DNA from 3 places in the Nocardiopsis valliformis DSM 45023 genome. Region 1 is predicted to be linked to each of the others. Evidence: predicted binding sites of a transcription regulator. Region 1 holds the regulator's gene; each other region holds the start of a gene.
What was found. Region 1 encodes HrcA, which represses chaperone genes, less so after heat shock. Its sites were predicted from a motif close to TTGGCACTCTCNNNNNGAGAGTGCCAA; they were not measured.
Positions count from the first base shown of each region.

Region 2: groES (co-chaperone GroES) is a predicted target of HrcA. The motif match lies at 3,137-3,163, and genes of this name have one in related genera.
Region 3: D457_RS0119970 (FmdB family zinc ribbon protein) is a predicted target of HrcA. The motif match lies at 916-942, and genes of this name have one in related genera.

Region 1 is NZ_ANAZ01000004.1:150,835-157,597, reverse strand. It holds gene D457_RS0105315 (histidine triad nucleotide-binding protein) at 1-332, opposite strand, end outside; gene D457_RS0105310 (SigE family RNA polymerase sigma factor) at 694-1,224, shown strand; gene D457_RS0105305 (hypothetical protein) at 1,221-1,967, shown strand; gene D457_RS0105300 (16S rRNA (uracil(1498)-N(3))-methyltransferase) at 2,086-2,841, opposite strand; gene dnaJ (molecular chaperone DnaJ) at 2,838-3,980, opposite strand; gene hrcA (heat-inducible transcriptional repressor HrcA) at 3,985-4,998, opposite strand; gene D457_RS0105285 (DUF3097 domain-containing protein) at 5,177-6,025, shown strand; gene D457_RS34000 (hypothetical protein) at 6,202-6,471, opposite strand; gene D457_RS33995 (hypothetical protein) at 6,583-6,763, opposite strand, start outside.
Region 2 is NZ_ANAZ01000021.1:36,757-43,519, forward strand. It holds gene D457_RS0120295 (hypothetical protein) at 1-1,418, opposite strand, end outside; gene D457_RS0120300 (class I SAM-dependent methyltransferase) at 1,757-3,064, opposite strand; gene groES (co-chaperone GroES) at 3,291-3,599, shown strand; gene groL (chaperonin GroEL) at 3,718-5,328, shown strand; gene shbA (RNA polymerase sigma factor ShbA) at 5,547-6,206, shown strand; gene guaB (IMP dehydrogenase) at 6,503-6,763, shown strand, end outside.
Region 3 is NZ_ANAZ01000020.1:46,724-53,486, reverse strand. It holds gene D457_RS0119975 (5-formyltetrahydrofolate cyclo-ligase) at 113-736, shown strand; gene D457_RS0119970 (FmdB family zinc ribbon protein) at 961-1,341, shown strand; gene D457_RS0119965 (SAF domain-containing protein) at 1,536-2,252, shown strand; gene mscL (large conductance mechanosensitive channel protein MscL) at 2,332-2,739, shown strand; gene D457_RS0119955 (D-alanyl-D-alanine carboxypeptidase family protein) at 2,830-3,939, opposite strand; tRNA gene D457_RS0119950 (tRNA-Arg) at 4,364-4,436, shown strand; gene D457_RS34190 (N-acetylmuramoyl-L-alanine amidase) at 4,948-6,763, shown strand, end outside.

The DNA of each region.
Region 1 (6,763 bases):
AGGCCGCGGCCGCCGAGCACGTGCGCGTGGAGGTGGAAGACGGTCTGCCCGGCCCCCGCCCCGGTGTTGAAGACGATCCGGTAGCCGATGTCGGCCACGTCCTCGGCCTTGGCCACCTCGTGGGCCTCACGGACCACGGCGTCCAGCAGGCCGGTGTCCGTGGCCGCGGCGGCCGCGGCGTCGGCGTGGTGCTCACGCGGGATGACCAGGACGTGGGTGGGCGCCTGGGGGTTGATGTCGCGGAAGGCGACCGTGCGCTCCCCCTCGCGGACGATCTCCGCGGGCACCTCCCCCTTCACGATCTTGCAGAAAAGGCAGTCGGGGTCGACCATCGCTCACCTTCCGTCACGCGGGGCCGCCGGGCAGGGCGGCACCCCTCTCGGGCATGTTCGGTGCCCATGATGCCGCAGGTGCGCGGGCCCCGTGGAGGTCCCGGCCGAGACCCGGCTGACCACCCGACAGAGATGAACCCTCAACCTTTCCGCAACCGTTCCGATCCGTTTTCCCCGCCGGTGGCGGGTCGGGGCGCGATAGGCTTTGCGTCCGTGCGCGTCAGGTTGTCGGCATGCCCGCCGTTTGGCCGCATCCGGCGTGTTCGGATTGAAACGCACGTCTACTTGGAAAAGAAGAGGTATGCCCTTTCGTAAACCCCGCGACAAGGGTGTGCGTCGAACTGATGTGACGACAGAAACGTTGGTGGCCGGTGCCACCACGGCGCCACTCTCGGTCGAGTGGGACGCCGACCACGCCGTGACGGAGCTCTACCGAGAGCACTACCGTCCACTTGTTCGGCTTGCCGCCCTGCTGGTCCGTGACCACGCGACCGCGGAGGAAGTCGTTCAGGACGCCTTCGTGGCCATGCACGGAGCCTGGCGTCGTCTCAGGGACCCGAACAAGGCTCTGTCGTACCTCCGCCAGGCGGTGGTGAACAAAGCCAGGTCGGTGCTCCGTCACAGGGCCGTCGTCGAGAAGCACGCCCCGAAGGCCATGCCGGACGCGCCCAGCGCCGAGCACGGAGCCATGAACCTCCTGGAACGTGAGGCAGTCATCACGGGACTGCGTAAGCTACCCACCCGTCAGCGAGAGGCCATCGTGCTCCGGTACTACGGCGACCTGTCCGAGGCGCAGATCGCGGACGCCATGGGCATCAGCCGAGGCGCGGTCAAGAGCCATACGTCGCGTGGCATCTCCGCCCTCCGCTCTGTACTGGAGCAGACGTCATGAGTACCCCCAACGAACGGAGCGAGCTGGAGTTCGAAGACCAGCTCCGCCAGATACTCAAGGCCGAGGCGGGCGAGGTCAAGCCCTCAGGCGAGGGTCTCAACCTCATCCGTGAGCGGACCGAGCGCCAACGGGGCTCGGCGTGGTTCGGACTGCCGTGGCTACGTCCAGCGTCAGCGGTGGCGGCGGCCGTTCTGATCGTCGCCTCGGTGATCATGTCGAGCCCGCAGGTAAGGGACCAGGTCCTGGAGATCGTCCCCGCCGGCGCCGACCGCGAGGGCACCCCGCCCGAGGCTCAGCAGGGTGGTGGCGACAGTGTGGCGGCCCCCGAGCCCACCACGGACTCGGCCACCGGCACCAGCAAGCCGGAGGAGACGCCGGGGCAGGACCCCGAGAACGAGACAGGCGCCGACGACGGCTCCTCGTCCGCCGAGGACGAGAGCTTGGAGTCCACCACCTCGTGCCCGCCCAGGGACGACGACGCCACCGCGACCAACGGGACGCGGGACGAGGACGACGACGATCGGGACAACGGCAGCTCGGACCACCCGGACTGCGACCCCGCCGACGAACCCACGGACAAGCCCACCGACGAGCCCGGCAACGGCTCGGGCGGCGGCAACGGTGACGACCCCGAGGACGACGAGTCCAGCAACGGCTCCGGCGACGGTAGCGGCTCGGGCGGCGGCAACGGCGGCGGTTCCGGCAGCAACGGTGACGAGGAAAGCGGCACCAGCCAGAACTGACCGTTTATCTGAGGAACTTCCGGTACACAGCAGTAGGGGCCCGCGGGATCTCTCCCGTGGGCCCCTACTGCGTTCGTTCGGACCAGCGGTCCTGTGTTCGTTCAGACCGGTGGCGGAGTCACCAGCGGCCGGTGCGAGCCTGCAGGACCGACAGCGCGGCCACCCCGGCGGTGGAGGTACGCAAGACCGACGGCCCCAGCAGGGAGCGGACCGCTCCGGCCTCGTCGAAGGCGGTGAGTTCGGCGTCGGAGATCCCGCCCTCGGGGCCGACCACCAGTACGATTCCGGTCCCGGTACCCTCGCCTGCCCCGTCCTTGGGAAGGGGCAGCCCGGACAGCCGCTGGGCCCCCTCCTCGTGCAGGACCACGGCCAGGTCCGCCTCGGCCAGCAGGGCGCTGACCCCTTTGCGGTCCAGCAGTTCGGTGACCTCGGGGGTCCGGGCGCGGCGGGCCTGCTTGGCCGCCTCCCGGGCGCTCGCCCGCCACTTGGCCAGGGCCTTGGCCCCGCGGTCGCCCTTCCACTGCGTGACACAGCGCTCGGCGGCCCAGGGCACGACGGCGTCGACCCCGGCCTCGGTCATCATTTCGACCGCGAGTTCACCCCGGTCCCGCTTGGGCAGGGCCTGCACCACGGTGATCCGCGGGGTCGGCTCGGGTTCGGTCAGGCGTTCCAGCACCCGGCAGACGAGCGTGTCCTTGCCGACGACCTCGGCCACCTCACAGCGCACACGCAGGCCGAGACCGTCGGACAGGTCGACGGTCTCGCCCTCACGGATGCGTCGGACCGCCACGGCGTGGCGGCCCTCCGGGCCGTCCAGCCGAATCCGGTCACCCGTGAGGGCGGCCGGCTCGACCAGGAAGACCGGCGGGGTCACTTGGCGCCGAAGGCGTCGCGGAGCTTGGAGAAGAAACCGCCGTGACCGGGGCTGAAGCGACCCGGGTTCTCGTCCTCGCCGCGCAGCTCGGCGAACTTGCGCAGCAGGGCCTCCTGCTCCTCGTCCAGCTTGCTCGGGGTCTCCACGTCCACACGGATGCGCAGGTCGCCCCGGCCGCCGCCGTCGAGGTGGGTGACGCCCTTGCCCGGCAGCGTGATGACGTGGCCCGAGTTGGTGCCCGGACGCAGGTCGATGTTCTCGGTGCCGTCGAGGGTGTCGAAGGCGAAGGACGCGCCCAGAGCCGCCGCCGTCATCGGGACGGTGATGGTGCAGTGCAGGTCGTCGCCGCGACGCTCGAAGGTTGGGTGGGCCTTCTGGACGACCTCGAGGATGATGTCGCCGCGCGGTCCGCCGTTGGGGCCGACCTCGCCCTCGCCAGCGAGCTGGATACGAGTGCCGTCGTCGACACCGGCGGGAATCTTGACGGTGCGGGTGACCTTCTCGCGCACCCGGCCCTCGCCCGCGCAGTCGCCGCAGGGGTTGGTGATGACCGAGCCCTGACCCGAGCACTGCGGGCAGGGACGCGAGGTCATGACCTGTCCGAGGAAGGAGCGCGTGACCTGGGAGACCTCACCCTGGCCGTGGCACATCTCGCAGGTGCTCCGGTGCGAACCGGCCGCGGTGCCCTCACCCTGGCAGGTGTCGCACAGGATGGCGGTCGGGAAGGTGATCTCCTTGCTGACCCCGAACGCGGTCTCGACGAGGTCAAGTTCGATGCGGATCTTGATGCTGCGTCCGCGCCGAACCCGCTCCCGGGGGCCACGCCCGCCGGGCTGGCCGCCGCCGAAGAAGGCGTTCATGATGTCGTCAAAGGCGAACCCGCCCGCGCCGCCGAACCCTCCGGCGCCGCCTCCGCCGCCGGGGGCGTAGGGGTCCTGACCCATGTCGAACATCCGACGCTTGTTCTCGTCGGAGAGGACCTCGTAGGCCTGGGTCACTTCCTTGAAGCGATCCTGGGTAGCGGGGTCCGGGTTGATGTCCGGGTGGAGCTCGCGCGCGAGCCTCCGGTACGCCTTCTTGATCTCGTCCTTGGACGCGTCGCGACGCACCCCGAGAACCTGGTAATAGTCTCTGGCCACTGAGTTACTGTCCTGCCAAAATCTGTCCGACATACCGAGCCACCGCACGGACGGCGCCCATTGTCCCTGGGTAGTCCATACGGGTGGGTCCCACCACACCGATCTTGGCCAGCGACTGGTTTCCCACACCGTAGTCGGCCGACACGATGGAAGTGGACCGAAGGCCTTCGTGGAAATTCTCCGCGCCGATGCGCACTGTGAGCATCGAGGGGTCCTTCGCCTCACCAAGCAAACGGATGAGGACCATGTTCTCTTCCAGTGCTTCGAGCACGTCCCGCAGGCTCGCCGCGAAGTCGACGGCCGCGAGGTTCGCGGTGCCTGCCAGGACGATCTTCTCCTCGTGCCGCTCGACGAGGCTCTCCAACAGGACCGACAGGACCGCTACCGCGACCGGGCGGTCCTCCGGCGCGACCTGCGCGGGCAGGTCCTCCACCGCGTCCGGGACATCTCCGAGGTGCTTTCCGGCGATGGCCCGGTTGAGCATGCCGCGCAGGTCGTTGACCGCGTTCTCGCTGACCGTTCCCAGTCCGTCGATGACGCGCTGCTCGACCCGCCCGGTGTTGGTGATGACGACCATCATGATGCGCTGGCTGCCGAGGGGCACCAGTTCCACGTGCTGGACCGACGAGCGGGTCAGCGACGGGTACTGGACGATCGCGACCTGCCGGGTGAGCTGCGCGAGCAGCCGTACCGTGCGGGCGACGATCTCGTCCAGGTCCACGGCGCCGCCGAGGAAGGACTCGATGGCGCGCCGTTCGGCCGCCGAGAGCGGCTTGACCGAGGAGAGGCGGTCGACGAAGAGCCGGTAGCCCTTGTCGGTGGGCACCCGTCCCGCACTGGTGTGCGGTTGGTGGATGTACCCGTCCTCCTCCAGGGCGACCATGTCGTTGCGGATGGTCGCCGGGGAGACACCGAGGGGGTGCCGGTCGGCCAACGCCCGTGAACCCACGGGTTCATTGGTGTTGACGAAATCCTCGACGACGGCACGCAGGACCGCGAGCTTGCGCTCATCCAGCAACTCGCCACCTCCTGGCACTCCAAGGTCCTCAGTGCTAATTCTATGCCCGGCCGCAAACCCGCACGGCTACCAGCAAGTAGTAACACGGGCACGGTGACCGCTTCTTCCCGAGGGGACCGGCGACGTGCGCCACCCGGTACCGGGCGCGGGGCCGCCTTCATCGGTAGACTGCACCACCGTGGTTACCAAGGGAACCGGCCGTTACGGCCGCGACGTTCTGGCGGGAGACTGGCGACGGCCCAAGAAGGGTGCGGTACGCGAGATACCCCTCACCCGCGACCTGGTCGTGGAGGACGCCGACGAGACGTTCTGCGGTGCCGTGGTGTCCTGGGACAAGGCCGCGGTGACCCTGGAGGACCGGGACGGCCGCCGCCGGGTGTTCGAGCTGGGCCCGGCCGCCTTCCTGGTGGACGGGGAGCCGGTGACGCTGGTTCGTCCGGCCGCCGCCCCCCAAGGACCCGTGCGCAGCGCTTCGGGATCGATCGCGGTGACCGACGCGCGGGCGCGCACCGCCCGGGAGAGCCGGATCTACGTGGAGGGCGCCCACGACGCCGAGCTGGTCGAGAAGGTCTGGGGCCACGATCTGCGGGTGGAGGGCGTGGCCGTGGAGTTCCTCGAGGGGATCGACGACCTCCCGGCCGTTGTGGCGGAGTTCTCACCCGGGCCGGGGCGCCGTCTGGGGGTCCTGGTGGACCACCTGGTGCCGGGGTCCAAAGAAAGCCGGATCGCGGAGCGCGTCCGGGGTTCGGACGTGCTGGTGGTCGGGCACCCCTACGTGGACGTCTGGCAGGCGGTGCGGCCGCGTGCGGTGGGGATCGGGGCCTGGCCCGAGGTGCCTCGGGGCCTGCCGTGGAAGGAGGGTGTCGTGGACGCCCTGGGCTGGCGGGTGGAGACGGGTGAGGCCTGGCGCCGCATCCTGGGTTCGGTCCGCGGCTACGGCGATCTCGAGCCCTCGCTGCTGGGGCGGGTCGAGGAGCTCATCGACTTTGTCACGGGCCCGCACGACACGGAACTCGCGGAGCTCTGAGGGCATCGGTCTCCCGGTGCGCGGAACACTAGGATTGCCCCATCGCGTCGTCTGACGAGCGAGCCTCGGATCCCCGTGGTCCCCTTTGCCGGTTTCCGGCGGACACAACGACAGCCTCCGGCCCTCCGCGGTCGTCGGTACGGCCCGACCGGTTCGGGCAGCACATCACACGCCCCTCAACAGCGGAGCCAAGGAAGAGCATGAGCGAGACCCCGTCCAGTCCCCCGTCCCCTGACGAAGAGCCGGGGCAGCAGTACCCGCCGGGGCAGCAGTACCCGCCGCAGCAGGATCCCGGCCAGGCTCAGCAGCCGCAGCAGCCGCAGCCGGGTTACGGCCAGCAGCAGGGACAGCCTGGCCAACCGCAGGCTCAGCCGCAGCAGCCACAGCCGGGGCAGCAGCCCGGACAACAGCCGTACGGCCAGCCGCAGCAGCCCGGGTACGGACAACAGCCCCAGCAGCCCTACGGTCAGCCCAGCGGCGCACAGCCCGGTTACGGCCAGCAGCCCCAGCAGCAGTACGGTCAGCAGAGTGGCGCTCAGCCCGCGTGGGGCCAGCCCTCAGGCGGTCAGCCCCAGCAGCAGCCCGCGCAGCCGCAGCAACCCCAGCAGCCCTACGGTCAGCCCAGCGGCGCACAGCCGGGGTACGGTCAGCAGCCGGTACAGCCCCAGCCCGGACAACAGCAGCCTGATTACGGCCAGCAGTACGGCCAGCAGCCCCAGCCCGGACAACAGCAGTACG
Region 2 (6,763 bases), on a different contig from region 1:
CGCAGTTCGGCGAGGTCCGCGGCGACCTTCTCGGCGTCCTCGGCGATCCGGGCGGCGAGGGCGTCGGTGCGCTTGGTCACCGACTCGCGCAGGCCGTCGGCGGTGGCCTCGGCGTGCTCACGGGTCTCGGTGCGGCCTAGCTCGATCTGCTCGTCGAGCTCGGCCAGGCGCTGGCGCAGGTGCGAACGCAGGTCGTTCAGGGACTTGTCGTGGTTCTCCCGCAGCTTGGCGAGCGAACCGGTGACGTCGGCGACGGCCGCGGTGGCCTCCGCGTGGTTCTCCTCGGCCAGGGTGCTCAGCTGGCCGAAGCTCTCGGTGACCTTGCCGGTGAGCGCCTCGTGGCGCTCCTCGGTGGTGCTTCCGAGGTCCTTCAGCTCCTGGGTGAGGGCGTCGTGGCGCTCACCGGAGGCCGTGGCGAGGGTACCCAGTTCCTCGGCCAGGGCCGTGGTGCGCTCGCCCAGCTCGCCGGTGTTCTCCTGCAGCTTGGCCAGCAGCGTCTCGTGCTGCTGCGCGGTGCGCTCCTCGACGAAGCCGCGCAGTTCGGCCGTGCGCTCTTCGAGGGAGGAGGTGAGGGAGGCGGTGACGTCCTCGCCGAGCTTGGTGCTCGCGGCCTCCAGGGACTCGCGGCCCTCCTTGACCGCGGTCTCCAGAGCCTCCCGGTTCTCCTGCCCGGCGGTCTCCAGGGCCTCGCGGTTCTCCTGTCCCGCGGCCTCGAGGGCCTCCCGGCTCTCCTTGACCGCGGTCTCGAGCGTGCCGCGGCTCTGCTCGATCGCCTCGGCCAGCTCGTCCTTGCCCTCGGTCAGGGTGGTGCGGACCAGGGTGGACAGCTCCTCGTGGCGCTCGCCCAGGGTGGTGTCCAGGGCGGACAGCGAGGCCTCGATCGCCTCGGTCTTCGCGTTGAGGCTCTCCAGGGCCGTGTCCAGGGCGTCCAGGCGGGTCCCGACGGTCTCGCCCAGCGCGGTGACGCGCTCGCCGACCTCGGTGATCTGCTCGGCGGTCCGGTTTCCGGTCTCGGCCATCCGCTGCAGGCGGGTGAGAGCGGTGTCCAGGTGCCCGGCGACACGGTGGGTGTCGGCCCGCAGGGAAGGCATGTCCGACAGCGGCTTGACCTGCTGTCCGACCACCTCTATGTGCTCGGCGAGGGCTTCGGCCCACTCCGGCGGCCTGGCGAGGAAGTCGTCGATCCGGCCGTCGACCGCGGTGATCGACTCGGCGAGGGCGGTGAGCTCCCGCTCGCGCAGCTCGCGGAGCAGCCACTCCATGCCCTCGAGACGCTGGCGCATCTCCTCGCTGACGGCGCCCTGGGACTTCTGTTCGGAGACGTGCTCCTGGGCGGCCTGGGAGAGCAGGTCACGCATCCGGTCGGAGACACCGGCCTGACCTCCCGCGTTGAGGAAGTTGTGATTGGTCTGTTCCACCGAGGTGCTCCTTATGGTTCTGGCGCTCCCGCCCGCCTCGTTGCACGGTGAGTCGCGGAAGGGGGCGGGTTCTCGATGGTCCCCGGGCGGGCGGCGTTCCGCGCCAGTTGTGTCCCACTGTGATTGAAGTGTGACTATGCGTATACACAGGGGGTGTGAGCCGACGCCTGGTCGAACCGCGGGGGCGGATCAAACAAGCACGGCCTTCCGGGGATGCCCATGAGAAGGGAAAGAATTCAGCGGCGCCAGTTTAACGACATCACCCGGTGTGACCCTAGGGGTCCTCGAAAGTTATCGGCGTGGGAGGTAACGATACGGTCTGCGCCCCGCGGTCGCGCTCAGGCCGTCCGGGGTGCCTCGACCTCGCGGCAGAGCAGGGAGAAGGGCTTTTCGCCGATCCTGGTGAGCACGACGGTCACCGATTCCGGTCCGGAGGCTCGCAGCTCCCGGCGGAGTTTCTCGGTGTCCACCGCCGAACCGCGTTTCTTGATCGTTACCGTTCCCGCCTTCCGTGTGCGTACGGCCGCACGTAGCCGCTTCAGGGAGAACGGTGCGAACTCCAGGACCTCCAGCACCCGCCACAGCGGTGAGCGCTCGGCCCGGTCCGAGGTGAAGTAGGCGATGCGCTCGTCCAGCAGGGCGCCGTCCACCCGGGCCGCCGCCTCCGCTACCAGGTGGGAGCGGACCACGGCCGGGTCCGGGTCGTACAGGTAGCGCCGGGCGGCGGCGACCGGCGCGGGGCCCAGGTCCGGCTCCTCGTCCAGGTGCGCGACCGAACCCTCGCTCGCCAGCAGGCCCGCGCGCTCGTGCAACACCGTCGCGCGCCGCCTCGCCACCGCGCCGCCGGACCCCTCGGCCCCGAATCCCAGAGTGCCGAACCACAGCGCGGTCTCCTTCAGCTCGCCGTCCACCGAGATCCACTCGGCCGAGGCGGCGGGGGACAGGACCTCGTGCGGGATGCCCGGAGCCGCCTTCAGACAGGCCGCCTCGGCCCGCTCCGCCAACCGGGTCGCCACGTCCCACGGCGGCGAGTAGGCGGCCGGGTCGAACACCCGGCCCCGGCCGCCGCGTCGGGCCGGATCGCAGAACAGCAGCGGGTAGTCGCCCGCCCCTACCTCGTTCACGTCGCCCTCGCGGACCCGCGCGTGCCCGGACAGCCCCAGCGCCTCGATGTTGGCGCGGGCCACCGCCACGGTCAGCGGGTCGGCGTCCACGCCCTCCACCCAAACGCCGCGTCTGGCCAGCGCTAGCAGGTCCGCGCCGATCCCGCAGCACAGATCCCCCGCACGCGCGCCGCCACCGCCGCTCACGGCAACAGAGCCGGGCAGGTGTCGGGCGGTCCGCTCCGCGCGGTACTCGGCCACGGTCCGCCGGGTCGACTGCTCCAGGCCGTTCGGGGTGAAGAACATTCGCTCGGCGTTCTCCCCGAATTTGGCTCGCCCCCGCTCGCGCAGGCTTACCTGGGTCATCACCGCGTGGACCAGCTCGGACACCGGAAGGTCGGGGTCGAGTGCGGCCACCTTCGGGTTCTCGCGCAGCTGGGAGGCGGTGGCCAGGGGGTTCTTGGCCGCCGCGGCGGGGTCCACCCCCGCGAGGACCTCCCGCCCCGCGTCGGTGAGCAGCGCCGAGAAGGCGGGCACGCGCATGGATCCTCCAGCTGTGGGCACGACGGAGTGGTGGGCCCTCCCTGTGGCCGGGATCCTCACCACATTTCCATTCTGGCACTCTCGGGGGTAGAGTGCTAAACGCGACGAGGCCGGTCTGGCACCCGCGACGACAGGCCGCCGCGGTCGCCCCTTTTACGCAGTCGGTCCGTGCCTTCGTACGGGCTGACGTCAGTAACACCGAGACTTTGAAGGGGGAGGTCACACAGTGTCGACCGCCACCAAGACCGTGCTGAAGCCGCTCGAGGACCGCGTCGTGGTCAAGACCCTGGAGGCCGAGCAGACCACTGCCTCCGGTCTGGTCATTCCGGACACCGCCAAGGAGAAGCCCCAGGAGGGCGAGATCCTGGCCGTGGGTCCCGGTCGCCTCGACGACAACGGCAAGCGCGTTGCCCTCGACGTCAACGTCGGTGACGTCGTCCTGTACAGCAAGTACGGCGGCACCGAGGTCAAGTACGACGGCCAGGAGTACCTGGTGCTCTCCGCCCGCGACCTCCTCGCGGTCGTCGAGAAGTAGTTCTCGGCCCAGAGCCATCAGGCGTAGAGCCATCAACATCCCGCACCGGTCGGCCCTCGAAGCCGGGCGGGGCGGGATGTTCGTTTTTGACCCGAGCCGTTAGAGGAAGCACTCACACATGCCGAAGATCCTTGAGTTCGAGGACGACGCCCGCCGTTCCCTCGAGCGGGGCGTCAACCGCCTCGCCGACGCCGTCAAGGTGACGCTTGGCCCGCGCGGCCGCAACGTCGTCATCGACAAGAAGTTCGGCGCCCCCACCATCACGAACGACGGCGTGACCGTCGCCCGTGAGATCGAGCTGGACGAGCCCTACGAGAACCTGGGCGCGCAGCTGGTCAAGGAGGTCGCCACCAAGACCAACGACGCCGCGGGTGACGGCACCACCACCGCCACCGTGCTGGCCCAGGCGCTGGTCCGCGAGGGCATCCGCAGCGTCGCCGCCGGCGCGTCCCCGATGTCCCTGAAGAAGGGCATCGACGCCGCGGCCGCCAAGGTCTCCGAGATCCTGCTCAGCCGCGCCGTGCCGATCAAGGAGCGCGCGGACATCGCCTACGTGGCGACCAACTCCGCCCAGGACGCCCAGATCGGCGACCTGATCGCCGAGGCCTTCGACAAGGTCGGCAAGGACGGCGTCATCACGGTGGAGGAGTCCCCGACCTTCGGTCTGGACCTCGACTTCACCGAGGGCCTGCAGTTCGACAAGGGCTACATCTCGCCCTACTTCGTCACCGACGGGGACCGTCAGGAGGCCGTCCTCGAGGACGCCATCATCCTGATCAGCCAGGGCAAGATCGGCAACCTGAACGAGCTGCTGCCGCTGCTCGAGCAGATCGTGCAGAGCAAGAAGCCGCTGCTGATCATCGCCGAGGACGTCGAGGGCGACGCCCTGGGCGCGCTGGTGCTGAACAAGATGCGTGGCACCCTCAACGTCGCCGCGGTCAAGGCGCCCGGCTTCGGTGAGCGCCGCAAGGCCATGCTCCAGGACATCGCCGTGCTGACCGGCGGCCAGGTCATCTCCGAGGAGGTCGGCCTGACCCTGGAGAACGCGGACCTGTCCGCGCTGGGCAGCGCCCGTCGCATCACCATCACCAAGGACACCACCACCGTCGTCGACGGCGGCGGCGAGCAGTCCGAGGTCGAGGACCGCGTTCGCCAGATCCGCAAGGAGATCGAGGCGAGCGACTCCGACTGGGACCGCGAGAAGCTCCAGGAGCGCCTGGCCAAGCTCGCGGGCGGCGTCTCTGTGCTGAGCGTGGGCGCGGCCACCGAGGTCGAGCTCAAGGAGAAGAAGCACCGTCTCGAGGACGCCATCTCGGCGACCCGCGCGGCCATCGAGGAGGGCATCGTCGCCGGTGGCGGCGCCTCCCTGGTGCACGCTTCGACCGCTCTGGACGACCTCGGCCTGACCGGCGACGAGGCCACCGGCGTCTCCATCGTGCGCCGCGCGCTGGTCGAGCCGGCCCGGTGGATCGCGGAGAACGCGGGCGCCGAGGGCTACGTGGTCACGCACCGCGTCTCCGAGATGGAGGTCGGTCACGGCTACAACGCCGCCACCGGCGCCTACGGCGACCTGACCGCCGAGGGCATCATCGACCCGGTCAAGGTCTCCCGCTCGGCCGTCCAGAACGCCGCCTCCATCGCGGGCATGCTGCTGACCACCGAGGTGCTGGTCGCGGACAAGCCCGAGGAGACCGAGGACGACGGTCACGGTCACGGCCACGCGCACTAGCGACGTCGGTTCGTACCGCCGCCCGGCCGGTTTTCCGGTCCGGTAGTGCTTGAATCGGGGGTGGGGCGCCTGAGCGTCCCGCCCCCGCTCACTACCACGAGAGACCCGTTTCACACCCGCACCTACGTACCGGTTTCGGGCTATTTTTCCAAAATGTGACCATTCTGTAGTTGCTGATTGGAGTGGTTGGGTCCCCAACAGCGGGCATCATTCGTAACGTGACGGATGCAGGCGCCCGGGGGGGCGTTACCGCGCAGCGGACAGGTACGCCAGGTGCGCCCGGAGGGCGCGAAGAGGCGGACCCCGCTACGCGAGACACGGGGTTGAACCATCTGGGGTCTCTCGCCGTCCAGGGCGACGACGGGGCCATGGACTCGCTGCTGCGCGAGGTCAGACCCATGGTGGTGCGCTACTGCCGTACCCGCCTGGCCCGGGTCTCCGGGCTGGCGCACTACTCGGACGACGTGGCGCAGGAAGTGTGCATCGCCCTGCTCACGGCGATCCCCCGCTACCAGGACCGGGGCAGGCCCTTCGCCTCCTTCGTGTTCGGCATCGCCGCGCACAAGGTCGCGGACACCTTGCGCGTGGCCGGTCGGGTGGAGACGGTCCCCACCGACACCGTGCCCGAACCTCCGGACGACGGCCCAGGCCCCGAGGAGTCCGCGGTGCGCGTGATCGAGGCGCAACGGGCCAGAGAACTCCTCGACGAACTACCCGAACAGCAGCGCAGGCTGCTGGTCATGCGGGTGATCACAGGACTTACAGCAGACGAGACGGGACATCTCCTTGGTATGTCGGCAGGTGCGGTACGGGTTGCCCAGCACCGAGCTATTGCTCGGCTTCGGAAGGTGGCCCTGGCGAACCGCGTCCTCCCATAAGCACGGCCGCGGCCCCCGCCCGGGGCGCCGCTCGTGCCCGGCACGACCCCGACGCCGGGGCTACTGCCGCTATCCCGGCTGACCCCTCCGGTTGATCCGGACCGCGCCCACGCCTGTGGGAGCGGTCCCGTTCGCGTGCCTCGGAGGGGCCACCGGTCACCCCTTGATCGCTTCGTGACCGAGGTGACGGGGCGAACATCTCATTCCATCGGGCTGGCCGCCGCCGACAACCTAGGATGAGACGACACGCGGGGGCGATCCGCGCAGGTGTTGCCGGGAACAGCGGAGGTTGTGTCATGAGCCAGGACTACAGCGACTACGGGGACAAACTGCTCCCGCCGGGGCTGACCTACGACGACGTCCTGCTGGTACCGGCCTACTCGGATCTGCAGCCGGGCGAGGTGGACACCACCACCAAGCTCTCGCGCAACATCAGCCTCAGCATCCCGCTGCTCTCCGCCGCGATGGACACCGTCACCGAGGCCCGCATGGCCGTGGCGATGGCCCGCCAGGGCGGCGCCGGCGTGCTGCACCGCAACCTCTCCGCCGAGGACCAG
Region 3 (6,763 bases), on a different contig from region 1:
CGGGCGAAGGCGTGGAAATCGCCACCGTCCGTTCACCCCTGGGGGAACCAGCGGCCACCGTTCCGGTGCGCGGCGGGGAGCACCCCGCGATCCGGGTGCCAGACTTGGTCGCATGGGTGATACGAACGACCGGAGCCGGTCCGCCAAGCGCGAGCTGCGCAGGAGCCTCCTCGCCAGGAGGCGGGAGCGGAGCACGCCGGAACGCGACCGCGCGGGTTCGGCGGTCCGCGACACCCTCATGGAGCTGCCGTGGCTGGCTATGGGCGGGACCGTGGCCGGCTACTACTCCGTGGGCGGCGAGCCCGACACCCGCAGGCTGGTGAACGCCCTGTGGAAGCGGGGCACGTACGTCCTCCTCCCGATCTTCCTCCCCGACGGCACACTCGACTGGGCGGCCTTCGACGGCCCCGACAGCCTCGCACCGGCCGAGCACGGGCTGGTCGAGCCCACCGGCCACCGCTACGGGCCCGAGGTGCTGGGCCGCGCGGACGCGGTGATCTGCCCGGCCCTGGCCGTGGACCGGCGGGGGAACCGAATGGGGCGCGGTGCGGGCTGCTACGACCGCGCGCTCGCCCACAAAGGCCCGCACACACCCGCGATCGCCGTGGTCCACGACGACGAGTTCGTCAAGGACCTGCCGGCCGAACCGCACGACCGCCCCGTGGACGCGGTGGTCACCCCGGGCGGCGGGCTCCACGTGTTCGAACCGGCGGCGGTGGTCTGGCCCGGACAGTGACCGGGGAGGGGCAGAGAAGGACAGGGGATTAAGGGGACCGGTCCGAGCGTTATGGCTGGCGGTCGTGTCCCATACAGGTCCGCGTCCCGACACCCCGCCCAGGAGATCCCGCCCCCTCGGGCGCCCGTGGCCGAAGCGGTGAGGGGCTGTCGCGGCTGCGGTCGGCGAACGCGTACTATTTAGCAGTCAACGGGTGTGAGTGCCAGCAAGGAGGACCCGGAACAGTGCCTACGTACCAGTACGCGTGCACCGAGTGCGACGCTCAGATGGAGGTCGTGCAGAGCTTCAGCGACGACTCGCTGACGGTCTGCCCCGAGTGCGAGGGACGCCTACGCAAGGTGTACTCCGCGGTCGGCATCGTCTTCAAGGGTTCGGGCTTCTACCGCACAGACAGCGGGAAGACCACAACGAACAGCTCCGCGCTGACCGGCTCCAACTCCGCCGACAGCGGCTCCGAGGGCAAGTCCGGCGGCACCGCCGACTCCGCCAAGTCCACCTCGGACTCCAGCGGCAGCGCCCCCGCCGCCGCCAGCACCGGTGGCAGCGACAGTTCGAGCAGCAAGAGCACCAGCGGCAGCACCGCCGCGACCAGCACCAGCAGCTGAGCCACCGCACCGTTGACCGTGGCCGCGCCGCCGAGACCCCTCGGCGGCGCTTCTGTTTTTCCGGGCCCTGACTCTTCCGGGCCCTGAACCGGGACCGCGGGTCTGTCTTTTTCGGGCCCTGGACCGTGGCCGCGGCGAAACCGACCCTGTGGACAACCCTTCCGAGCGCCTCCGGCCGACCTAGCGTTGGAGGCATGGACAAAGCCCCACCCCCTTACCGGCACCGGCGCGGCCCGCTCCGCCTGCTGGACCGGTACCGGCGCGCCGTCGCCGCGGTCCTGGCCGCCCTGGCCGCGATCAGCGCCGTCCTGGTCCTACGCCCTCCCCCCGAACCCGGTACCGAGGTCCTGGTCGCCGCACGAGACCTGGACGCCGCCTCTCCGCTGTCCGGGGATGACCTCACCTCCCTCCTCCTGCCGGACCGCGTCGTCCCGGACGGCGCGCTGAGACCGGAGACGACCGCACCGGAAGCGGATTCGGCGGGCAAAGCGGCGCTGTCCCCGCCCCCAGGCCCTGTCGGGCTCCTGTTGAACGCACCCGTCCGCCGAGGCGAGGTGCTCACCGACGCCCGGCTGAGCGACCCACCGGCCCTGCCCTACGGTCCGGACCTGGTCGCGGTCCCGGTCCGGGTGGCCGATCCGGGGGCGGTGGGGCTGCTCACCCCCGGCAGCCGGGTGGACGTACTGGCCGCCACCGGTTCCGGAGACCTCGGCGGCCTCGGCGGCCTGCCCGCCCGGGCCGGACCCGCCGTCGAGGTGGTCGGTGACTGTCCCGTGCTCGCGGTGCCGGCGGAGGACGACCGGGGCGGGGAGGGCGGTGCGCTGGTCCTCATCGCCGCGACACCCGAGGAGGCCAGGGCCCTGGCCGGGCACGCGACCACTTCACGACTGTCCGTCACCATCCGCGGTTGACCGATGACCAGAGGTGGTGAAAGCTGTCCGGGCGCCTGTCAGGGCACATCCGTCACTCACGAACACGTAGGGCAGTTCCATGGAAGGCTTCAAGAAGTTCCTGCTCCAGGGCAACCTGGTGCAGCTCGCCGTCGCGGTTGTCATCGGCTCCGTCTTCGCCAGTCTCATCACGGCGTTCACCGAAGGGTTCATCACCCCGCTCCTCGGCATCTTCGGGGGCGTCCCCGCCTTCGGGGACCTCTACTTCGAGATCAACGAAAGCCGGTTCCTGTACGGCTCCTTCGTGGACGCCCTGATCTCCTTCCTGATCACCGCCGCGATCCTCTACTTCTTCGTGGTCCTACCCCTGGGCAAGCTGATGGAGAAGTTCGTCAAAGCCGAGGAGGCCACCACCCGGGCGTGCCCCTACTGCTACACGGACATCAACAAGAAGGCCAGCAAGTGCGCCCACTGCACCAGCGAGGTCACCCCGGAGGTCGCAGCCTAGACCGCACCCGGGCCCCTTGGCCCGGATACACGTGAGGGCGGCCCCGCGGGGCCGCCCTCCGGGCTCTGACAGTGCCGGTCCGGTGTCCGGTCAGCCCTCGTACTCCCAGTGCCAGGGTTCGAAGGGACTGGACTTCGCCCAGGCCGGGTGGATCCAGTTGTACCGGGCCCCGTTCTCCTCCATCCAGTTCCACCGCTCCGAACGGAAGTCCTGGATACCGCAGCCGAGGTCGATCGCCTGGCCCAGCCCGTGGTTACTCGTGCCGGGGACCGCGGCGAAGCCGGGTGCCACCTGGCCGTACACGCGGTGCTGGTTGGGCAGGTCGCGGTAAGCGCTGGTGATGCACATGTTCTCGCCGAACCGCTCGACGTACTCCACGTTCAGCTCGAGGAACTCCACGGCGGCGTCGGCCCGCAGGAACTTGCCGTCGTCGTAGAGCTCGCAGAGGGCCTCCTGCGGCAGCAGACCGTTGGGGTAGCCGCTCGCGTTCGCCGCGGCACTCGGGTCGCAGTCGGCGGCCAGCATGTAGGTGTCGGGGTCCAGGCCCCGGGCCTCCAGCTCCTCGGTGAGCTCGTTCGTGCTCGCCTCGGACTGGGCGCGCAGCGCCTCCACCTCGGCCGCGAGTTCAGCCTGTTCCAGCTGGGTGAAGGTCTGCAGCTCCTGGGCCTCACTGGCCAACCCCACCTGCTCCTCGCGCAGATCGGTGGCGTCCTGGATGAGTGCCTGATTGTCCTCGGACAGCTTGGCGGCGTAGGACTGCGTCTGGAGGTCCTCGTCGAGGTCGCCCGCCGCGAGGATGCCGAGGACACCGGCGTCGGGCTGCTGGTACATGGTGCTGGCCAACCGGGCGAGCGGTTCTCGCATGTCGCCGAGGTCGCCCTCAATCTGCTGGAGCTCGTGGAGGGTTCCGATCAACTCCTCCTGTGCCTCTTCCAGGGCACCCTGACGCTCGACGAACTCGTCGGTCGCCGTCTCCAGGGCTTCGGCGGCCTCCTCCGCGCGCTCGCGAAGATCCGCAAGGCTCGCCTCAGCCGGCGCTGGGGCGATCACCGCCTGCGCTGGCACAACCAGCAGGGACGTGACCAACGTGAGCGTCAGCGCCTGCGCGATCCGGAGCCGATGGCGCGCTCCCAGCGCGGTCAGCACCCCGCTACCCGATACGCGAGACCTCCGCCGCGCCGACTCAGAAATGAACGGCACGAATGATCCTCCGGCTGCATTTTCCTCGAACACCTACCCGTGGCCGCAAGGCAACGTACTACATGTCCACATGCGGACACAGTGGACCGTACGGCACGACGGCCGAATCTCGGGACGGTTGACTCCCGCCCTCCCGGCCGTCTCACCCGGCCTTCGACAGAAAGCCTGGTCAACGGGGCGTCGATGCGACTCGTACCCATCCGCCAACAGTGACCGAAGTGTGCAAGTAGCCATAATCGCGACACGCGACATGAACAACATCACACCATTACCAGGACAACCAATCGTAGGTCAGCGTACTCCGCCGCGCACGCAGAGCGCCTCGTCGGCGCCCGGGCAACACCAATACGCACCCCATGCACCCCCATCCTGGGTTAGGCTTGGCCCCACGGCCGGGTAACATCCGGCCCATGGCAACACCCATGGCTCCATAGCTCAGGGGATAGAGCACCGCTCTCCTAAAGCGGGTGTCGCAGGTTCGAATCCTGCTGGGGCCGCACACGGTGAACTGCGAGGACATCGCAGAGTCAGCACGGGAAGAGCCCCGTGGGTTGCAATTCAGGTTGCGATCCACGGGGCTCTACCCGTCTCCACGGCCCGTCAAGGAGCGCTGACGTCTTCCCCACGGCCGCGCCCCGGCCCGATTCGCCGGACGCGCGAACGCACCGCTCCGCCCACGAGGTCCGGGGGTAGCCGCCGGGCCCGCCGCGCCCGAGGAGCGGGCTGTCCCCGCCGCCACATTCCCGTAACCCCCAGTGTGCGGGCAGTGACAGAAGAAGACGCGTGGCCGATGATGAAGAGGTGGCCGCGACCGTCCGAGCCGCGTCGGCCCGCATCGGAGTCCCCCGGTACGGGCTGCGCTGAATCACACGGCCAGACCACCCCGTACCGTGCCGGGCTCCGTGGCAGCCGCCGACGCGTCGGCACCGGCCGCCCCGCTCCCCCGACGACCTCCCCTCCCCCGCCCCACTCACCGCGCCGGTGCTCTCCCGGCCAGGAGGAGGCCCTGTGGCCCGACCCAGCAAATACGTGTCCAGGTCCGACCTGGGATGGGGGACGTCCCCGGCGGCGGCCGCCGACCCCAGGTCCGGGCTGGTCATCCACTACGACAGCGCCAACCAGAACCTCGCGGGCCGGGACCACTCCGCCTGCATCACCTACTGGCGCAACACCCGCAGCTTCCACACCGGGCCGGCCCGGGGCTGGGTGGACATCGGCTACTGCGTCGACGAGGAGACGGAGATCCTCACCGAGGACGGGTGGAGGGCGTTCCGGGACATCGAAGTGGGGGACACGGTCCTCACACTCGACCACGAGGCGGGCGTGTCCCAGTGGCAGCCGTTGCAGGCGGTGAACGTCTTCCCCGCGATGCCCCGGGAGCTGATCAAGATGGAGGGGCGCGAGCACTCCTCCCTGACCACGGCTCAACATCGATGGCCCGTCGAACGCCATGACCGGCGGACCGGAGCCCGGCGTCCGAAGCCAGCCGACGGAAAGTGGGCTGCCACAGGGCGGTCCGAACGCACACAGCGGGGACGGGAGCGCGTGTGGACGACTACCGAGACGTTGGAACAGGCGGACCGGATCCCCCTCGCTGCCCCGTGTGTCACCCTCCCGGCCGAGCCGAAGTGGTCGGACGCCCTGGTCGAGCTGGTGGCGTGGTTCTGGACCGGAGGGCACGTCGAGCCGCGGGGCCGAGACCGAGCCCCTGGCACGGATGTACTCCTCCGCCAGTGCGAACAGCGGAACCCAAAGAACGCGGCCAGGATCAGGGGGGCGCTGCACTCCCTCTTCGGCCCCGGGAGTGACGACCTCCCCCGATCCGGGTCCGGTCCGGACGGAGCCCACCGGTGGGGGGAGGCTCCCGCCGGGCACCTCGTGGAGTTCCGCCTCTCGGCGGACGCGGGTCGGCTCCTTGTCGACCAGGCCCCCGGGCGTGTTCCCCGGTACGGGTTCCTGCGGTCCCTCACCCGCGCCCAACTCGACCTGTTCGTCGGTGTTTCCCTGCTGGCCGGCGGCCACGACAACCACACCGTCAACGCGAGGGCACTCAGCCAGAGGAACCGAGAGGCCGCGGAGGCCTTCCAGTTCGCCGCGGTCCTGGCCGGACACGCGACCTCGCTGCGAAGGCGCCCGCCGTCCTCGTCGACGGAGTACGACACGTGGGAGGTCGAACTACGGCGCGGGACCCGCTTCTCCCCCCGAGCGGCGGTGACGCGCGAGTCGGCGTTCTCCATCACCAAGGAGCCCTACAGCGGACACATCTGGTGCCCGACCACCCCGAACGGGACCTGGCTCGCACGCCGCGAGGGAACGGTGTACTTCACCGGTAACTCGTTCATGTGCTGTGCCCACGGCCACGTGATCGAGGGCCGCGGACTCCGCCGCGCACAGGCCGCCCAGCCCGGGGGGAACACCTCGCACTACTCGGCGACGCTCGCCACCGGCCCCGGCGACACCATCACCGACAACCAGATCAACGCGGTCCGTGAGCTGCGCCGGTGGCTCGCGGAGGATCACGGCAACCACGGGCGCGTCCTGGGCCACCGCGACTTCATCGCCACCTCGTGCCCCGGCGACCGGGCGTACTCGATGGTGCGCGACGGCACGTTCACCCGGCCTCCCGGGGCCATCACGGAAGGAGCAGGTTCGTTGCTCGGACTCAAGGAAGGTGACGGTCTCCGCCCGGCGGCGCCGGTCGAGGGTGTCAAGGCGGTCCAGCGACTGATCGTGGCTGCCGGTTTCGGGGCCGCCCTGGAGCCGGACGGGGTCGACGGCCGGTGGGGTCCGGCCACCTCGGAGGGGCTGCTCCAGGCCCGGCGCT